4 regions of the Alteromonas sp. 4NH20-0056 genome follow, and region 2 is predicted to be linked to each of the others. Evidence: predicted binding sites of a transcription regulator. Region 2 holds the regulator's gene; each other region holds the start of a gene.

Region 1 (3,908 bases), on a different contig from region 2:
TGCACGGGGTGGAGATAGGCTAGGTTTCGAACCGCAAAACAGCGCTGCGGTTATGTTAACCCACTACTTTAATATTGGCACAATTGACGCGAACGCCAGTATTGACTATCAATATACCGGTGACGTATTTCTCGATGATGCCAACGACCCTTACAAGTACGCGGGATCATTTGAACTCGTTAATGCAAGGCTTACAGTTACCTTGGATAATATTGAAACCGACATTGCCTTATGGGTGCGTAACGCACTTAACGAAGAGTATGTTGCCAGAAGCGGTTTCGACGTGCCCGTTCAGCAGGGAAAGATCATGGCTTATCCGGGTGCACCGCGAACTTACGGCATTCAGCTAACCAAGCGTTTTTAAGTCCAGTACTATTGCCTAGGGCACTATGCCGCCCTAGGACTCTATCTGGTAACTATAAAGCGCGACATGTTCCACACTTGCGTTACATAACGGCATAGCGTCGGTCAACGCTATCGCACCTGTTTAGTCGACTTGAAAACAATGTAGTCAGTAGCTTTGTTTGTTACTGTTCCACGCTAGCTTTCAGCCGTTGCATGTAGAGTTTCGATCGACTCGCGAATAAAGTTTGCTAACGTTTCTGGGGGCTGAGCGCCCGCTATTCCTTGATCTGCGATGACAAAGGTTGGCACACTCTGAATACCCATTTGCATCCATCTGTTTTCTTCCGCTCGCACCACATCGGCGTATTGCCCACTCACAAGGGCGTTTTTTGCTTTCTCAATATCCAACCCGACGACGCTAGCTTCTTCGATAAGCACATCAATGTCGTTTATATTTTTTCTTTCATTAAAAAATGCAGAGAATAATCGTAATTTGAGCTGCTCTTCCTTTCCTTCAGTACGAGCGTAGTGCAGAAGCTGATGCGCCTTGAACGTGTTTACCATGCGCGTATCGTCAGAATAGTTAAATTCAAACCCTACTTCTTCGCCCACTTGAACAAGTTGTGCTCTAGCTTGCTTACTCTGCGCCTCACTTATCCCGTATTTCTCCATAACATGTTCACGTAAGTTTTGCCCTTCATCAGGCATTGACGGATTTAGCTCAAACGGATGAAAGTTAATGGTTATCTCTATATCGTCAAGTAATGCTGCCGCTTGTTGCAGACGCTTGTAACCGACAATGCACCACGGGCATACTATATCTGACACCATATCAATGGTTACTTTTTTCATCGTTATTCCTTTCGTTGTCTGGCGTTCGTTTTCGCGCAATATTTTACCCTTCTTGCTTCTTAGTAAGGGCAAGTGCGATATTCTCAAGTCCACTTGTCCTTGTGACTGTCATTATGAGATAAACGCGCAAATAGCAGCGATGAGACCTCCTTTGCCCATAAAGTGTAACCTTTTTCACCGGGATGAAAGCCATCAGTAGCCATAAAGGTCGCGGTATGATCCATACACGCTTTAACACCCTGTAGTTGGGTAACATCGATTATTGCTTCATGGGGAATGGAAATCGTCACGACATGCATTTTATCGTGTGCTTGAGCGATATTTTCTAACTCATGATTTAATCGCGTAGCGCGCTGTCCCAATACGCTGCGAAGAGGTTGCGGCAATGCAGGAAACTGATGCATGGGCGGCAATGCGGTAAACACTATATGTTGACACTGACAGTGTTCGACCAAATGAAAATATATTGCTTCAACGTTTTTACGCCACGACGCAACTGAAACCAGCTTCGTCACGTCGTTCACGCCTATTGAAACCAGCGCTGCGTTAAAACGCTGTGATACTTGCGTCACCTCTGACAGTAACATTTCACTGGTATTGCCTGTCTTAGCAACAAGTGTTCCCTTAACATTAGTTTTTAGCGAAAGTTGGCTAATTAACTGCCCGAACAATGCGTGTTCTTGCTTTTTTACACCCACGCCTGCGGCCGCTGAGTCGCCTAGCACGAGAAGCGTTATAGGGTCATCGTTAACTGAGGCATTAAGCACTACAGACTCCCTCTCACCTTCTGGTTCGGGTAACCTGATAACACGCATTTTCACCCATATAGCTTGTACTAAAAGCAAGGGTACAGCGGCAATTATCGCAATCATTTTCATACTTTGTGTGATTAGTTTGAACGAGATCAATAAAAACACCCTTTAGACACGTTACTATCCCAATACGAAATAATGATGCGAGACGCTCTTACAACGTCACTGTGCGCATACTCTACCTATAATGAACCACATCATGATTGTTTTACCTACTGCAGATGCATCAGTAAAAAAATATACTCAACAAGCGCCACGCTATACTTCTTACCCTACTGCACTGAAATTTTCAGCGGTAGACGATATGGTGTTAGCTCGCGCGGCTACTGCATCTTTGGCAGACGAGATCAGTCTATATGTGCATATTCCATTTTGTGAAACCCTTTGTTACTACTGCGGTTGCAACAAAATTGTCACACGTCATAATGAAAAAGCAGACCGATACCTAGATTACCTTGAACGTGAGATCCTTACAAAAAAAGCCTTGTTTAAGGATAAAAAGGTCATTGCGTTGCATTTGGGCGGAGGCTCACCGAGTTTTTTGAATAATGTACAACACGCCTTCTTAATGCATATCCTGAGAAAGCATTTTCACTTTAACGATGAAACCGAGTGCTCTATCGAGCTAGATCCTCGAAACGTCGATACCCAATATTTAGACAACCTTGCTAATTTAGGTTATTCCAGATTAAGCTTCGGTGTGCAAGATACTAATTATGACGTACAGTACGCAATCAACCGTGTGCAAAGTACGGCCAGTATTGCTAACCTGGTATTTCACGCTCGAACCGTTGGTTTTACCTCTATTAATCTCGACCTAATTTATGGCCTTCCTCATCAAACCCTAGAGTCTTTTCAGACGACGCTGGTTGCAGCAAAAGCAATGTCTCCGGACCGGATTTCTCTATTTAGCTACGCCCATTTACCTGAACGCTTTGCCGCACAGCGAAAAATTGATAATGACGCTCTACCCTCTGCTGAGTTAAAAGCGAAGCTTCATGCATTAGCCGTCGATAGCTTAACATTGACCGGCTTTGAAATGATTGGAATGGACCACTTTGCACGAAGTGGCGATCCGCTCAGCGTAGCGAAACAACAAGGTAAATTGCACAGAAATTTCCAAGGCTACACCACACGAGGGGATGCAGACTTAGTTGGGCTAGGCGTATCGTCAATAAGCACCGTAGGGAATGCCTACACACAGAATGCGAAAAAATTGAGTGATTATTATACCAGCGTTGACGACAACCAATCAGCACCTGAAAAAGGCTTAACGTTAACCCAAGACGATTTAATAAGACGAGACGTTATCATGGCACTTATGTGCAATATGGCGGTAGAAAAATGTGCGGTGGAACGTAAGTTTAATGTGAACTTTGATGAATATTTTGCCGAGCCGTTAGAAGCGCTCTCTAGTTTAGAAAACGATGGCATGGTTGATACGAAACGTGAGTGGATACGCGTACCGGCGCATGCGCGAATTTTCATCCGCGCCATTTGCGCTCGTTTTGATGCATATTTAACTACCGAGCACAGCGTAAACCGCTATTCTAGTTCAATATGAAGCGGTCTAATTAAAAGGCACACAGGCGATATGTAATTAGCGACAGCAACTATTGGCATTTAAAACGGGCGAACACTTTCATTCCACAGGTAAGGCCCAATACGTCCAAAGAGAACGTACTAATACTTGCGGTAATGCGCTGTCCATCAGCATCAAGGGTCACCCAGGCAACGCCAGCCTGCTCATGGCCTTCGGGAATGGTTATATCAACAATTATTCCCTCTATTGCGTTTAACATAGATGATGTGGTGCACGCCTGATTATGTGCAACCTCTATCGATATGTGAGCAGCGTCGAGTATGACAGTCACATTAGGCTGGCAGTGTTCTGATGGC
Region 2 (3,908 bases):
TGCCAATCAAAGCGGCTGAGAAACCCGTTCTTCCAACCGTACCGATGATCACAAGTTCAGCGTCTTTCTCTTTTGCCAGCTGCGGTATGACTTTTTCTGGCACCCCTTCTTTCACAAAACAACGGGATTCATGAATGCCGTATTTAGTGGCATGTTTTATCATTTCCTCCTGATGATGGTTTTTAACTGCATCGTAGTACTGTTCGGGGTCAAACTCGGGGACTTCTATTGCAATGTTAAGCGGCGTGGACGGAAAGCTATTCACTAAGTTAACGTTACCGCTCAATAATCTCGCGTAATCACCAGCGATGACGGTGATCTTTTCATTTAATTGCGCGTGTTCTTCATCTTCGGTCCCAACATTAATGGCCGCGATTATTTCACCATCCTCCGGCCAATCGTGATCTTTGACAAGTAATACCGGGCACGGGCTTTTTCTTAAGAGGTGCCAATCAGTAGGAGTGAATATAACAGAGACGAGATCGTCATGTTTCTTAGTAGCTTTCACCACTAAATCGATGTTGTTGTCGATAGTGTAATGAATAATGGATTCGTACGAACGGTTACACCATTCAACCACGATATCAACATTAGCGATATTGAGATTCTTAAGGCTATCGGAAAACCATTTGGCGTGATCTGCAGTGACAGCATCGCGCATGGCCTCGCGTTCTTCGGGGCTAAGCATCGTTGTCATGTCATACGACAGGTCGTAAACCACGAGCAAGGCAGTTACTGTTGCCCCGGTTTTTTCTGAAAGTTCTAAAGCACGCTGGAGGGCGGGGTGATCTTCACGTTCTAAGTCGATAACGGCTAGTATGTGCTTGTACTCAATCATAAATTCTCCCACTAGAGCAGTTGGAACATTACTATGATTTAAGTGTAATAGGTATTTCTTAAAATGTTACTTGTTTCAGATCAAGGGACGTTTAATTCTCATTATCCGTTGCACACGATACTTGGGCCGCTCAACACACTTAAGCGGCTATTGATTGAATCGAAGTCGAGAATGCTGATAAGTCTACCATCGACTTTAATTAACCCTTCTTTTTGAAAACGGCTGAGTAAACGGCTAATGGTTTCTATGGTGAGGCCTAGATAGTTACCTATCTCGTTTCTTGTCATAGTGAGGTGAAACTCTCTATGAGAGAAACCGCGTTCTTCAAAACGCTGCGACAAATGATTAATGAAGTAAAGTAAGCGCTCTTCGGCAGTGCGTTTGTTCAACAACATTATCATGTCATGGTCTTGCTTAATTTCAGCACTCATAAAACTCATGATCTGTTGACGTAATTTAGGAAATTGCATCGACATTTCATCAAGTGTCTCATAAGGAAGCTCGCACACCATTGCGGTTTCTAACGCTTGGGTGTAGCTGGGGTGGCGGTTTTCTCTAAGTGCATCAAAACCAATGATGTCACCAGGGAAATGAAAACCAATGACCTGTTCTTCGCCATCTTGATTTGTGACAAAAGATTTAAAGGAGCCCGTTCTAACAGCAAATAATGAAACAAACTTGTCACCAGAATTTATCAGCGCATCGCCTTTATGTAGCGGCTTTTTACGTTCGATAATATCATCGAGAGACTCAATCTCTGTTTTGTTTAACGCAACCGGTAAACATAAATGACTAAAGCTACAATTTTGACAATGTATTGAAAATTGGCTTCCTTGGCTCATAGTTTGCTCCGAATATTACATTCATCTTTTTTTGTGATGTTACTACTTTCGTTAAAAGATTGCTCGATAAATTAATAAAATCGCATACATCAATAACACACACGCAATAAGTTGGCGTGTTACGGCGTGTTTAAACCCACGTACCAGATAATCAACACTATAACTCGCAGCAATCAGTGTTGGTAAGGTTCCAAGCCCAAAAAACAACATAATCAGCGCGCCATCGAGAGGGCCGGATGATGCGAGAGACCATGTAAGTGTTGAATAAACCAACCCACATGGCAGCCAACCCCAGATGAATCCGTAGGGAAGGGCGTGTAGTGGTGTAGCAAAAGGAATAAAGCGTTTAGAATAAGGTTGAATGCGTTTGAATATACCTTGTCCTATCGACTCTAGCGCAGTAAGACCTTTGTACCAATTGCCTAAATACAACGCTAACATAATGAGCATGACGCCACTGAGTACCGAAAGTATGGTTGGTGCGTGGGGAAATGAGCGGGTTAACATACTACCAATTGCGCCGGTTAACGCGCCAGCGATGGTATAACTTATAATTCGGCCCGTATTGTACATAAGCGTAAACGGCAGTGGCGAAGCGTGTGAAGGACTTCCCATACGAAGTGCAACAACAATGCCGCCGCACATCCCGACGCAATGAACACCTCCAGCGAGACCGATAAGGAACGCAGAAAGGAGATTAAAATCTGTCATTGTTGCTCGCTATCTTGTTGAATTTTTTTCCGTTGTTCAGCCAACTTCTTTTCTTCAGGTGGAAGGTCATCGTCAAACAGAATACTGTAGCCTTGTCGGTCTAAGTCTTCAAATTGATTTGATTTTACCGCCCAAAAAAAGATAACAATGGCCAGTGCAACGATGATGATGGCAACCGGAATTAGTACATAAATAATGCTCATGCTGTTATCTCAATAAACGGGTTGAATTAGTCACAACAATTATACTGCTTAGCGACATGCCGACCACCGCCATCCACGGCGACAATAAGCCAGAAACCGCGAACGGAAGAATAATTAGGTTATAGCCAATGGACCACGCAATATTTTGACGTATTTTAACTTTAACACGCTGGGCAACATCCATTAGCAAAGGAACTGACAATAAGCTATCACCCAGCAAAATAACGTCCGCAGCGGTTCTGGCAACATCGGTCGCGTTTCCAACCGCTACGGCAACATCTGCACTGGCCAGTACGGGCGCGTCGTTAATTCCATCGCCCATCATCAGCACGCGTCGTCCATCAGCTTGAAGCTGTTTAACACGTTCGTATTTTCCCGCTGGTGAAAGTCCGCCTTGGGCGATAGACACCGGCAGGTTTGCAGTTAATGCGTCTACGTTACTTTGGGTATCACCACTTAATACGATGAGGTCATTCTTTTTAAGTAAATTGAGCGTGTCAGCTGCGTCTTTTCGCAGTGAGTCGCTAACGAGGAAGGCGGCAATTAATGTATCGCCCGCGCACAAAAATACATTGGCATTAAAAGGGATATGATCGAGGGCGGGGAAGCCGCAGAACGACGCCGTTCCCATAGTAAACTCGGTATTGTTGATGCGCCCAGTAATACCATTACCCGGTGAGACGGCGAATGCCTCTACTGAAAACGCAACTTCACCGTCAAACGCCTTAGCGATAGGGTGCTCAGAGCGAGACTCTAGCGCAGTAGCAAGCTTAATTACTTCGGTTTCATCAACCCCTGTCGCTATCCAGCGTTTGCTTATAGTAAATTTACCTTCGGTTAATGTACCGGTCTTATCTAAGCAAATTGTATTAATGTAGGTAAGCTGCTCTAGCGCATCTGCACGTTTTAACAATACCCCTTGCTTGTTGAGTTTTGCCATTGCACAAGTTAGGGCAGATGGCGTTGCTAAGCCAAGGGCGCAAGGGCAGGTTGCAACAAGCACAGAAATAGTAATCCAAAATGCTTGGTCGCTGCCAACGGCATACCAATAGCCATAGGTGGTAAGTGAAATTAATAATACTGCTGCAACGAAATAACGAGAGAAATTGTCAGCCAGTTGTGCGGCCTTTGGCTTTGATGCCATAGCACTTGCTTGCAGGCGAACAATTTGATTGACCAGCGCATGTTTAAGGGTTTGAGTTACCCGTACGGTCAATACACCGTCTTGGTTGATCGTACCGCCATAGACGTGGCTATCTGTAAATTTATGAATGGGCTCAAATTCGCCAGTCAACATAGACTCGTCAACCGATG
Region 3 (3,908 bases), on a different contig from region 2:
GCCAGTCTATTTGGGCTTGAGGGTTATCTATTTCGTCATAGTTGAACTGAGTACGGTCAATTACCGCGTACTTTCTGTTCGCGGCGCGAACAACAATGCACTGTTTATTTTCATCTAATGCGACAAACCGTTGAATGAATGTGCTTGCCTCTTCACTCAGTAGCAGGGCATTTGCCCCTTCGAAAAACTGTAAAAACTCAAAAAAGTGGGTGAGGTAATACCGTGGTGGTAATTCTTTTCGCATAGTATGCTCAGTCAACAAATACCATTATAGTGTATATTTATACAGCACCATTAATCAACCTTCACGCGCTGCTTTGCGACCCACATAAAGAATGCATTCAACTGTGCATCGTCTTTTAGCAAGGCCAAGCTATTAAAATGTTTTGCCAGTGTCATTTCATCAAAGAACCTGTGTATACCGCTATGGCATTGCCTGCACACCATTACACCCTGCTCTCGTATTTCGCGCGGAACATGCTTTTTAAAGTACGTGCGTCTATGCATTTTCTTAGGAATAAGGTGATGAAACGTCAGGCGTGTTTTGCGTTCGCAACACGGACAAATTCCAATTCTTTTTGACATGTCAAACGCCCTATCAGCAATTAATTTCTATGAAACACTGGCAAATACCATGACATCAAATACGGTCTTCACTTTTTTACCAATCCGCTTCAATTTTAGATCCGTATAACTACTATCATTCTTAACAGAGTTACCTAACATGAGTTTAACCCGTTCAATGTCGTTCTCATGCCCCTACTGCATGGCGCCTAACGACGTAGAAATAGATGAAATTAACGATGTGGGCCAAGTGCAAGTACTTGATTGCCAAGTGTGCTGCCAACCTATCGAATTGAGCGTTTTCCAACATGGTGATGACTTGGAAATTAATGCAGAGCGAGAGAATGACTGAACATACCCACATTTTTAAACGCGATGATATTGAAAACCTTGAGCAGCGATATCGCGCTAACCTAATTAATAGTGTGTCTGGATTTAAGTCTGCATGCCTGCTTGGCACGACAGACGGCACAACCAATAATGCCGCAATAATAAGCTCAGTGGTTCATATTGGCGCAAATCCACCGCTGCTGGGTATGATCATGCGTCCACATACCGTGCAGCGTGATTCACTCGAGAACATTAAAAAATCGGGTAAATATACGTTAAATCATGTGCACAGTAGCTGGGTAGATAAAGCACACCAAACCTCAGCCAGATACGACAAAGAAGAAAGCGAGTTTGACGCTGTTGGCCTCACGCCTTGGTTTAGCGATAACTTTAGCGCCCCTTACGTAATGCAAAGCCACCTCAAGTTGGGCCTCACTGTCGAACAGCACTTCACCCTATGCAATAAAACAGAAATGGTTATAGGCCGTGTAGAGGAGTTGTTTGTCGAAGGAAATACAATCGCTGATGATGGCTATATTGATATAGAGACACTAGGCAGCGCATGTATTTCAGGCTTAGACAGTTACCATAGCACCAAAAGGATTGCACAGTATGCCTATGCAAAACCGAATGAAACCTTGAAACAAAAATGAACGGTTTGTGCGGTCGTGTGGTCTTAAACTTGGTAGTAGCGATAAATGCTTAACATTATTTAATCTAGATCAACCAAGTAAAAACAATTTTGGCCGATCCTTTTGTTTCACGCTATAGTACAAATATTGTTGATAAAAACCTGCCTCTTGCGGCAGGTTTTTGCGTTTTAAGCGTTTGATAAAAAAGAATCATTATCGTTTCTATCTCATTTGGAGAGTATTATGAAATCTGTAAACCGTCGCGACTTTTTAAAAATGTCAGGTACGACACTAATTGGCCTTACGCTTGGCGGTGTTGCGCTACGTGCGCAAGCACAAGAACAGCTGCAATCAGATGATCCTACAGCGAAGGCATTAAGCTATACACCAAACTCAACGGTTGAAGGTGCTAAATGCAGCAACTGCATGTACGTGCAGGGTGCAGACGGCGATGAAAATCGTCCTTGTGCTATTTTCCCTGGAAAACTGGTGAGTGCTAACGGTTGGTGTAGTGCGTGGGTAAAACGCCCAGGCTAACCGCTGTCGTGAACGAAATTACGTTCTAAAAATAAAAAACGCCTCTTAGTAGAGGCGTTTTTTGTGCTTATTGAATAACCGCCTTTACGTCAGGCCGGTCAAAGTAAGTAGGAAGTCGAGAAGGCGTTATGTCAACCTTATGCTTGGCTTCAAATATGCTGCCGAGTCGCAGTAGCATTTCATCGTCGCCTTTACTTCCAATGAAACTTATCCCGATGGGCAATTTCTCTATGGCACCTGCAGGCACGGTTAAATGTGGGTACCCCGCAATCGCGGGTAAATAGCCAATGCCGATAAATCCGCCGGGCGCGTGATCGCCATAAATACCATCGATAAGAAACGCTGGGCTATTAGACGGCGCAACCAATACGTCGACATTATTCTCTGATAGCATTAAATCAATACCTTGCTCACGCGTGGCCGCCTGAATACTCGCTAAAGCGGTTTGATATTCATTACTATCAATAGCATCAGACGCTAGCGATTTTTCAAATATGTTTTGATCGAAAAGCGATAATTCACGCGCATTGTTTTTATTAAATTCGATGAGTTGGGTTAGCGTTCTCGATGCTAAATTGGCTGGGCTATTGGCCAAGTATTCGTTGATAGTGTGGTGAAATTCGCTCAATAACACCTGATAAGACTGAGACCAGAAAGCATCAGGTTGTTCAAATTGCTCGATATCGACTAACTGCGCGCCGGCTTCTTCTAATGTACGCAGTGCACTTTCAAATACAGCGAGTACGCGTGGATCATCACCCTGCCTATACCGCACAACACCAACCTTCACCCCTTTCATGTCGGTGGCAAGCATGCTGTCACCAGGTAATGCTATACGGTGACTCTCCAACGATAAGGTAGCAGGGTCGTTGTCATCTTTACCCGCCATAACCGCTGTCATTAGCCATGCATCGTTAACGTTAGATGTCATGGGTCCGGCGGTATCTTGAGTTGCCGAGATGGGGACGATGTGAGTACGAGACAACAAACCAACCGTGGGTTTAAACCCCACTACCCCGTTCATTGAAGAGGGGCAAATAACAGAACCGTTCGTTTCAGTACCCACGGCCAGTGACGCTAAGCGCAGCGCCATCGCAGCGCCTGAACCAGAAGAGGACCCACATGCACTGCGTGACAGCATATGCGGGTTTCTTGTTAAACCACCCACAGCGCTCCACCCGCTAATTGATGATTCTGAACGAAAATTTGCCCATTCAGATAAATTGGTTTTACCTAAAATAATCGCCCCTTCTTGTTTCAATTTCGCAACAATGGGGGCATCTCTTTGCGTTGTATTATTAATTAACGCCAAGGAACCAGCGGTGGTCGGCAGTTCACTTGTCTCTATATTATCTTTTAGCAACACCGGTAGACCATGCAACAAGCCAACCGTCTTTCCCTGCGCAACAGCGTCATCAGCCGCTTCGGCGGCCTTTAATGCGTTGGCGTTAAGTACGAGAACGCTATTAACGTCAGTATCTATGCGCTCTATTCTTGCTAAATAAGCTTCCACGAGTGCTTTAGCACTAAGGTTACCCTGCTTAATAGCAAGCGCTTGCTCAGATGCAGGTTTATCTAGCCATGTGCTTATTGGTGTATCAGGTGTGTGATTTTCATTTGTATGGTGTTGAGACGAGGTACACGCCATACATAGCGCCGTCAGCACAATAATAATAGAAAGCCTCATATTTCATTCCCTTTTTAAGTGGCAGTAAAATCTATACTGACTTACTGGTGAATAAGCGCATTAATTACTAATTTAAATCTCGATAACAAACAACACACCTACCGCGTTATTGCTTATCAGCGGCTATAGAAGCTGCTTGCAAATAAGACAGTTGGTTG
Region 4 (3,908 bases), on a different contig from region 2:
GTTTCACGGGCGCAATAGGAATAGACACAGTGAATGCAGTACCGCTATTCAGGCCGTCACTTTTGGCCTTTATGGTCCCGCCGTGCATTTCAACAAGGTTTTTCACAATGGAAAGCCCTAAACCTAGCCCATGACGATTATGCTCGTTCATTCCTTGATAAAATCGGTCAAAAACATGCGTAAGCTGCTCTTTTGTCATGCCTTTGCCGTTATCTTGTACCGTGAACACATAGTTGGAATGGTGTCGCGCACCACTCACCTCAACCGTACCGCCTTTCTGGGTAAATTTAAGCGCGTTACTTAATAAGTTACTGACCACTTGTTTGATGCGTAATTCATCGCCTAATATTTGCGTGCTTTCGCTTTCAAACTTTAATGACAGTTTAATTTTCTTTGCGGTGAAGCCCGCTTCAAACGATTTCGCTACTTCTGAAATAGAGGAGGATATTTTTAGCGTATGAGTGCTTAGCTTCATGGTTCCTGAAATAATTCTCGATAAGTCGAGAATATCGTTAATCAATGAGGCCTGTGTGGATGCAGCACGCTTAATTACGCCGAGTGCATCTGTCATACGCTCAACATTATTCATGTCCATTAATGCTAAGTCGGTCCACCCAACAATTGAATTAAGTGGAGAACGCAACTCGTGCGAGATGCTGGCCAAAAAGTGATCTTTCGCTTTATCTAGCTCTTCAAGTTTGACAATTTGCTTATCTAGCGATGCCTTCAGACTTAATGCATAAGGAATGAAAAGATGATCAAACCCTTCAATAATAAGTTTGTCGTCTTCTGACCAGGCAACCGACTCGTCGGCAATACTTTGCAAATACAAATCAAAAGAATGTCGTGGAGTCAGTGATGTACCAATGTCTTTTGAGGCAGCATCTCTGCCCGCCCAGCGAATGAGTTTATCTCGTTGCTCTCTAAACCATATGGTGTAATAGCCCAAGGCTGGCGACACACAAGAAATATAAATACCGCGAACACCGTTTAAATCAAGGGTTTCTGTAATATCGTCGCCTAACTTACTTATCGCTACCGCTAACTCAGCCTTCTTATCTGAAAACGTTTCCAGCAGGGTTTCTATTGCGGGCTCAGAGGGCGTTCGTCCGATTGTGTAGTTTCCTGATGGCGTTATAACCACAAGCCCGCAGGTATCGGTGACTTGGAGCAATTCTTCTTCTTTGCTCGCAATGGCCTCAAGTGGATTGGCATATGTCGTTAGTTTGTGTACAACATTGTTCAATGTTCGCTGGCGCTGTTGAAATTGCTCTTTCTTTTCGTGAAGCGATTTAGTGTGTAACTGCCATGCATACATGTGGCCTAATGACTCACACACCAATCGCTTTTTCTGGTCAATATAGACAGGCTCACTATTGTGGCAGGCAATTAACCCCCACAATTTATCTTCGTACATCAGTGACACTGAAAACGACGATCTAACACCCATATTTCTCATATACTGCAAATGCATAGGCGACACAGAACGAACCATCGACATAGACAGGTCTAGTGGTAACCTATTTTTATTTGCAATCTTGGGTAATAAACCGACAGCTGGCTCTTCAGTGTCATAAACACAACGCACTCGGTTCTTTTTGTAAAGCTCGCGCGCTTGACTTGGAATATCAGACGCGGGGAAAACAAGCCCTTTAAATGAACGCTTATCTCTTTCTTTCGCTTCGCCTACCACTTCACCGCAGAAGTTTTCATCAAAGCGATAAATCATTACCGATTCAAAGCCAATATAGCGTTTAAATACGCTGGCAATGCTATCTGCTACATCTAATACCGAGTTACAGTTTTGAAGATTTGGCAGCAAGGTTCTAATATCAGTATCGACGGGAAGCCACTTTTGCGCCGCTTCATAGCTTAGCTGAGGAGACGGTTCAAACTCGATAACGAGCAAGCCATTTGATTCAAATGCAACGCCACTTCCTTCTTTGTCCCAGTTTTTAATATGCAGCGCGTTTTCTACAAACTTCCACTGATAAGCATGACGTAATCCATTATTTTTGACGTCAGCATAAATCGTACTAAAGGTGTGAGATTCGGGCGAAGGAATAGCGATTAATTCGGTGATTAATGTTTCACCCGGGACGATATCTTTACTAAAAAGCAGCCCGATATTCTCACTCACCACCTCGACAATTTTACTTTCAGGGTTTATCGCTAACAAAAAACCAAAGCTTTGTACGCTTTCAATAAGGTGAAGTTTTTCGTCTTCGCAATTAGCTAAGGTGGAAGTTTCATGGCGCAGGGTAGTCATTGTGGTTCCTAAAGCGTTTTTACACGTCTTGTTGTTATAAGTAAAATCGCATGAACCTAACCATGCCTCCCCATTATTACATTTATTTAATAATTTTGGCGACCTAATTGCCCAATTAATAATTGTTTCCGCTAGGGTTTTGATGGCTTTCGCGCGCTATGTCCCTGCGCCTACTCTGTGTAACTTTCAAACGTACTTCCCTATTAACTTTGTTGATCTATATCAAACAATATATTAAACTTTCAGTAATTTCTGAAACTTCCACAGGTCACGCAAATGAAAATGACACCACTTATTACTTCTGCCGTAATGCACTTTGGAGAAATGGGAAGTCGATGGGGATTTAACAGAACGGTAGGTCAAATTCTTGCATTAATTGTGTTGAACGACGAGCCCATATCAGCGCAGGAAATTGCAGATGCGCTGAATATTTCTCGAGGGAATACCAGCATGGGCCTTAAAGAATTGCAGTCCTGGCGGTTGATAAAACAACATCTTATCCCGGGTGAAAGAAAAGAGTTCTTTGTAGCGGGTGGCGATATTTGGACGCTTGCCAACAGGGTGTTCGATGAAAGACGAAAGCGCGAAATCGACCCGACGATGAGCTTACTTAGGGATCTTTTACTTGATGCACCCGCAAATAGTGCAGAGGCAAACGCGCAAGCGAAACTTAACGACATACATGACTTATTAGAATCGGTCACCGCGTGGTCACAGGAACTGCAAAGCTTAGGGCCTGAAAAACTTAATACTTTGATGAAATTAGGATCTGGTGTGGGTCGCATGCTCGAGTTGAAAGACAAACTTATTCCTAAAAAAGGCACGATTAACTAGGAGATACCTGTGGATGCATTCTTGCTGTCGCGTTTACAATTTGCGTTAAATATAAGCTTTCATATTTTATTCCCTACCATCACGATGGCAATGGGATGGTTTCTTTTCTACTTTAAATTACGCTCAAATATTACCGGTCACCCAGTATGGATGCGCATTTACCGTTTTTGGGTACGCGTATTCGCGTTAAGTTTTGCCCTAGGGGTAGTAAGCGGCGTGACTATGTCGTTCCAATTTGGTACCAACTGGCCGGGTTTTATGGAAAAAGTCGGGAACGTTGCTGGGCCGCTTCTTGGCTACGAAGTCCTTACTGCCTTCTTTTTAGAAGCGACATTTTTAGGCATTGTGTTATTTGGCATTCGCCGAGTACCTAATTGGGTGCATACCTTGTCAACACTGATTGTTGCCCTTGGCACCACGGCGTCTGCATTTTGGATTTTATCACTAAACAGCTGGATGCAAACGCCACAAGGTCATGAGGTTATTGACGGTGTGGTGTACGCCAAAGATTGGGCGGCGATTATTTTCAATCCTTCTTTCCCGTATCGGTTTGCTCATATGATGTTGGCCTCTGGCCTTACTGCTAGTTTCTTAATTGCAGGGCTTTCAGCCTATCGAATGTTAAAAGGCGACGATAAGTTAGCACCAAAGCTGTCGTTTAAAACCGCGACCTACGCGGCAGCAATATTGATTCCGCTTCAGATTTTTGCCGGCGACATGCATGGGCTAAACACCCTAGAACACCAACCGCAGAAAATCGCTGCAATGGAAGGGCTATGGGAAACCACAGAGGGGGCGCCGCTAT

Evidence for each region. Region 2 encodes FNR, which switches genes on or off when oxygen is low (the NO sensors DNR and NnrR bind a similar motif). Its sites were predicted from a motif close to TTGATCTAGATCAA; they were not measured.
Region 1: hemN (oxygen-independent coproporphyrinogen III oxidase) is a predicted target of FNR. The motif match lies at 2,092-2,105, and genes of this name have one in related genera.
Region 3: AC27EZ_RS09585 (high-potential iron-sulfur protein) is a predicted target of FNR. The motif match lies at 1,607-1,620, and genes of this name have one in related genera.
Region 4: AC27EZ_RS14735 (GbsR/MarR family transcriptional regulator) is a predicted target of FNR. The motif match lies at 2,482-2,495, and genes of this name have one in related genera.

What each region holds. Positions count from the first base shown of each region.
Region 1 covers NZ_BAAJLS010000006.1:204,493-208,400, reverse strand. Annotated here, with positions in the region: gene AC27EZ_RS12995 (TonB-dependent receptor) at 1-364, shown strand, start outside; gene AC27EZ_RS12990 (DsbA family oxidoreductase) at 541-1,197, opposite strand; gene AC27EZ_RS12985 (SGNH/GDSL hydrolase family protein) at 1,281-2,069, opposite strand; gene hemN (oxygen-independent coproporphyrinogen III oxidase) at 2,209-3,573, shown strand; gene AC27EZ_RS12975 (ATP-binding cassette domain-containing protein) at 3,623-3,908, opposite strand, start outside.
Region 2 covers NZ_BAAJLS010000005.1:303,584-307,491, reverse strand. Annotated here, with positions in the region: gene uspE (universal stress protein UspE) at 1-838, opposite strand, end outside; gene fnr (fumarate/nitrate reduction transcriptional regulator Fnr) at 940-1,680, opposite strand; gene AC27EZ_RS11785 (sulfite exporter TauE/SafE family protein) at 1,732-2,391, opposite strand; gene ccoS (cbb3-type cytochrome oxidase assembly protein CcoS) at 2,388-2,594, opposite strand; gene AC27EZ_RS11775 (heavy metal translocating P-type ATPase) at 2,599-3,908, opposite strand, start outside.
Region 3 covers NZ_BAAJLS010000004.1:211,140-215,047, reverse strand. Annotated here, with positions in the region: gene AC27EZ_RS09605 (exonuclease domain-containing protein) at 1-244, opposite strand, end outside; gene AC27EZ_RS09600 (hypothetical protein) at 295-585, opposite strand; gene AC27EZ_RS09595 (zinc ribbon domain-containing protein) at 725-916, shown strand; gene AC27EZ_RS09590 (flavin reductase family protein) at 909-1,547, shown strand; gene AC27EZ_RS09585 (high-potential iron-sulfur protein) at 1,770-2,063, shown strand; gene AC27EZ_RS09580 (amidase) at 2,131-3,750, opposite strand; gene AC27EZ_RS09575 (substrate-binding periplasmic protein) at 3,857-3,908, opposite strand, start outside.
Region 4 covers NZ_BAAJLS010000009.1:84,362-88,269, reverse strand. Annotated here, with positions in the region: gene AC27EZ_RS14740 (ATP-binding protein) at 1-2,269, opposite strand, end outside; gene AC27EZ_RS14735 (GbsR/MarR family transcriptional regulator) at 2,546-3,103, shown strand; gene AC27EZ_RS14730 (cytochrome ubiquinol oxidase subunit I) at 3,113-3,908, shown strand, end outside.